Regions from separate parts of the Denitraticella aggregata genome, predicted to be linked through region 1. Evidence: riboswitches for the same ligand, from Rfam matches in the RefSeq annotation. Region 1 holds a riboswitch; the other holds the start of a gene.
What was found. A riboswitch is a leader RNA that binds a small molecule or an ion and turns the genes downstream of it on or off. The one in region 1 is predicted to bind S-adenosylhomocysteine.

Region 1 (2,201 bases):
GCTGGCGCGCAACCGCCAGTGCGTCGTCGAAGCGGCCTTCCAGAATCATCTTCGCAAACGCGCGCGAACCGGTCACGTTGGTGCGCTCGCCGATATTCACGAACAGGCTGTCGGCGCCGACGTTGAAAGGCTCCAGGCCGGACAGCCGCATCTTGTGCTCGAGCACCGGCACCCTGCGCGGGGCCACGCCTTCGACCGCCTGCGCGATGGCCGCGATATGCGCGGGCGTGGTGCCGCAGCAGCCGCCGACGATATTCACCAGCCCGGACCGGGCCCATTCGGCGATGTCGCCGGCGAGCTGCTCGGGCGTCTCGTCGTAGCCGGTGGGCGACAGCGGATTCGGCAGACCCGCGTTCGGGTGGGCCGACACATGCGTGTCGCACAGGTGCGAAAGCTCCTCGACGTACTGGCGCAGTTCCTTCGCGCCGAGCGCGCAGTTCAGGCCGAACGAGATCGGCCGCGCGTGCGCGAGCGAGTTCCAGAAGGCCTCCGCCGTCTGGCCGGAAAGTGTGCGGCCGGACGCGTCGGTGATCGTCCCCGAGATCATCACCGGCAGGCGACGGCCGAGGTCCGAGAACAACTGCTCGATTGCGAACACCGCGACCTTGGCGTTGAGCGTGTCGAACACCGTCTCGATCAGCAGCAGGTCGGCGCCACCCTCGATCAGCCCGCGCGCCGCATCCAGATAGTCGTCGAGCAGGGCCTCGAAGCTGATGTTGCGGTAGCCGGGGTCGTTCACGTCCGGCGAGATCGACAGCGTGCGCGAGGTCGGCCCCAGCACACCGGCGACGAAGCGCGGCTTGTCCGGATTCACCGTCGTGTATTCATCGCACAGCGCGCGCGAGAGGCGGGCGCCGGTCACGTTGATCTCGTAGGCGACCGACTCCAGCCCGTATTCGGCCTGCGACACGCGCGTGCCGTTGAAGGTGTTGGTCTCGATGATGTCGGCGCCGGCGTCGAGGTAGGCGCGATGGATGTCGGAGATCAGTTCGGGCCGGGTCAGCACCAGCAGGTCGTTGTTGCCCTTGAGGTCGCGCGGATGATCCAGGAAGCGCTCGCCGCGGTAATCGCGCTCGGCGAGCTTGTGCTGCTGGATCATCGTGCCCATAGCACCGTCGAGCACGAGGATGCGCTCGGACATCAGGGCATGGAGTTCTTGGGAACGGTCGGCTTGCATGGCATCCATCTCGGCTTGGGTCCGGGATACCAGTGGCGGCGAGGAAAGACACCACAAACCCGGACCTGGGGATTTGTGAGCGCCGTTCTTCGATTGCCGAGCCTGGCCCGTTTGGATTACAGGTCGCAGCGCTCCTCGGCAGAGGCAAGTAGTCTACCGGGACTGGGCGCGGCTTGCAAAGGCACCGTCGGCGCGCAAAGACCGGCTTGCGTCATCGTGACCATAGCGGTCCAGGAGCAGAATCCATTACCAGTAATGAGGCCACCCCGCCCGCGGGTAGGGCCAGCCCCGAAAACCGCCCCAGAAAGAATGCGAACCGTACCCGAGACCCAGACCGATACCCCAGCCGAACATGCCGTCGCGCGGAAAAACAAGGGTCTGGCTGGTCCGCTCGACGACGCCGCCGACGAAATGCACGTTGAACCGGGTCGCGCGCAGGTCGGGCCACTCATTGCGGATGTTCCAGTCGTAGACCTCCTCGCCGGACAGGGAGAAGAACTGTACCGAGCGATGCTGGCCCAGCAGTCGCTGGACCTGCTCGACCGTCATGCCCTTCTGCACCCGCGCCAGATTCTTGCGCGACAGCGCATCGAACTGCTCGACGATGCGCCCGTCCGCGTCGATGGAGTACATCCAGGCATCATCGCCGAAGGGTTGCGTCGCGTACTCGAAGGTGCGCGTGCCGTCGTCGTTGATCCAGATGCGGCTCGGCTGGCCGCGCGCGCCGAGCAGGCTGACCTCGTCCACGAACTCACGCTGCATGCTGAAGCTGGCGCAACCGCTGAGCAGCGCTAACAACGCGACGAACAGCAGGATCCTAAGCCAACTCCCGCCCCGATGCCGGGGCGGAGCGACCCATCGAGACCGGCGCGCGGCCGACGCGTCGCAGTGAATATGCCGATTGACCATCCTTGGCCTCCTGCCGTCAGGGAGACAATCGCTCCCGCACCCAGCTGCCGTCGGGCAGCTCACGATAGGCGATCCGGTCATGCAGGCGCGACGCGCGCCCCTGCCAGAACTCCCA
Region 2 (2,201 bases), on a different contig from region 1:
TTGATGATGGCCACGTTCGCGGTGACTTCGATGGTGTCCGCTTATGCGTCGGCAAGTCAGTCTGCGACGCCCCGCTCGTTTTCGCTGATGATCGCCGATGACGTTTCGCAGAACGCGCTGTCGGTGTTCATCGGCGCGTTTATCTACAGCGTGGTCGCGCTCATTGCGCTGATGAACGGGGCTTACGGTGGACCGGGCAGTCGTTTTATCCTGTTCTCCCTGACAATAGGCGTGCTTGCAATTGTCATTCTTGCCTTCATCCGCTGGGTCGATAAAATCGCCCGGCTCGGTCGGCTGGGAGATACGATCGACAAGGTGGAAGCGATAGCCGGGAAAGCTGTTCGGAAGCGGCAGTCGGCCCCACGTCTTGGGGGCGTCGCGGCGTCCAGTCCCCCAGATAGGGGTCGGGCGGTCTTCGGACAGGCCATCGGGTACGTAGGGTATGTCGACACCGCCGCGTTGCAGAAGCGGGCGGTGGAGTCGCAACTGAGGATTGTTGTGGCGGCGTTGCCCGGCACCTTTTGCACGCCAAACCGCCCTGTCGCGTGGGTCATCCGGGAGGCGTCGGACAGTGTGTCCGACGAGGACGCCGAAGCAATCGCTGCCGCGTTCGACATTGGCGGCTCGAGGGTCTTTGAACAGGATCCGCGGTTCGGACTGGTGGTCCTTTCGGAGATCGCCAGCCACGCGCTTTCGCCGGCGGTCAATGATCCGGGGACCGCCATCGCCGTCACGGGCGCGTTTGTCCGCCTGTTCGTCACGTGGAACGAGTGCGGCAAGGCGGGTGACGTTTCCGTGCAGTTCGACCGCGTCGCGGTGCCGGAATTGTCCATGGCGGACATGTTCGACGACGCCTTTACCGGAATCGCCCGGGACGGCGCGGGTACTATCGAAGTGGTGCTGCGGCTGCTCAAGGCCTTCGAGGCACTTGCCGCGGCCGGGGACGCCACGATGCGCGGCAACGCGCTGCGGCATGCCCGTCTCGCGTTGGTTCGCGCCGAAATTGCATTGAAGGCTCCCCAGGATCTCGCAGCCGCGCGCCAGGCAGCCAAGTTTGCCATGTGACCGGAAGGCCGAACCAAGCGCGGCACCCGACCCGGCGAGCAGGTCAGCGCACGAGCGCAGCGAATCAGGCACTGCAGCAGATGACGCCGTTGATGTATACTCAGCATCCTCCGAGGAGCGCTGCAAGGCGTCGAGTCATCCGCATCATGCGGTGTCCGCCCCCAGGCTCGGAGCCAGCCGACCGACAGGTCGCGGTTCTTGTACAGAAACGGCGCTCACCCGAGACACCGCTTGGTGTTTCATTTCTCAACCCTGCCGGGTTAGGGATTCCGGGTGAGCAAGACCGCACTACCCGTTCCCCCCGGCCATAGCAAGGAGCATTCAATGAACGCTGTGGCTGATTTCAAGGATTTCGTGGTCGCCGATCTGGCGCTGGCCGACTGGGGCCGCAAGGAAATCCGTATCGCCCAAACCGAAATGCCGGGGCTGATGGCGATCCGCGAGGAATTCGCGGCGAGCCAGCCGCTCAAGGGCGCGCGCATCACCGGTTCGCTGCACATGACCATCCAGACCGCGGTGCTGATCGAGACGCTGACTGCGCTCGGCGCCGAAGTGCGCTGGGCCTCGTGCAACATCTTCTCGACCCAGGATCACGCAGCCGCCGCCATCGCGGCCGACGGCATCCCGGTGTTCGCGGTCAAGGGCGAGTCGCTGAAGGACTACTGGGACTACACCCACCGCATCTTCGAATGGGCCGACGGTGGTTTCTCCAACATGATCCTGGACGACGGCGGCGACGCGACGCTGCTGCTGCACCTGGGTACCCGCGCGGAACAGGACCTGTCGGTGCTGGACAAGCCGACCTCCGAGGAAGAGACCATCCTGTACGCCGCGATCCGCGCCAAGCTCGCGACCGATCCGACCTGGTACTCGACGCGGATCGCGCATATCAAGGGCGTCACCGAGGAAACCACCACCGGCGTGCATCGCCTTTACCAGATGCACCAGCGCGGCGAACTGCGTTTTCCGGCGATCAACGTCAACGACTCGGTCACCAAGAGCAAGTTCGACAACCTCTACGGCTGCCGTGAATCGCTGGTCGACGGCATCAAACGTGCCACCGACGTGATGATCGCCGGCAAGGTCGCGCTCGTGTGCGGCTACGGCGACGTCGGCAAGGGTTCGGCCCAGGCGCT

Region 2: another riboswitch for S-adenosylhomocysteine. It lies ahead of ahcY (adenosylhomocysteinase); the one in region 1 lies ahead of metH (methionine synthase).

The regions. Positions count from the first base shown of each region.
Region 1 is NZ_JBLLNL010000012.1:3,316-5,516, forward strand. Features, by position in the region: gene metH (methionine synthase) at 1-1,177, opposite strand, end outside; S-adenosyl-L-homocysteine riboswitch at 1,248-1,320, opposite strand; gene ACKVEX_RS13755 (hypothetical protein) at 1,424-1,939, opposite strand; gene pdxH (pyridoxamine 5'-phosphate oxidase) at 2,103-2,201, opposite strand, start outside.
Region 2 is NZ_JBLLNL010000007.1:152,816-155,016, reverse strand. Features, by position in the region: gene ACKVEX_RS10575 (DUF2254 domain-containing protein) at 1-1,065, shown strand, start outside; S-adenosyl-L-homocysteine riboswitch at 1,172-1,289, shown strand; gene ahcY (adenosylhomocysteinase) at 1,390-2,201, shown strand, end outside.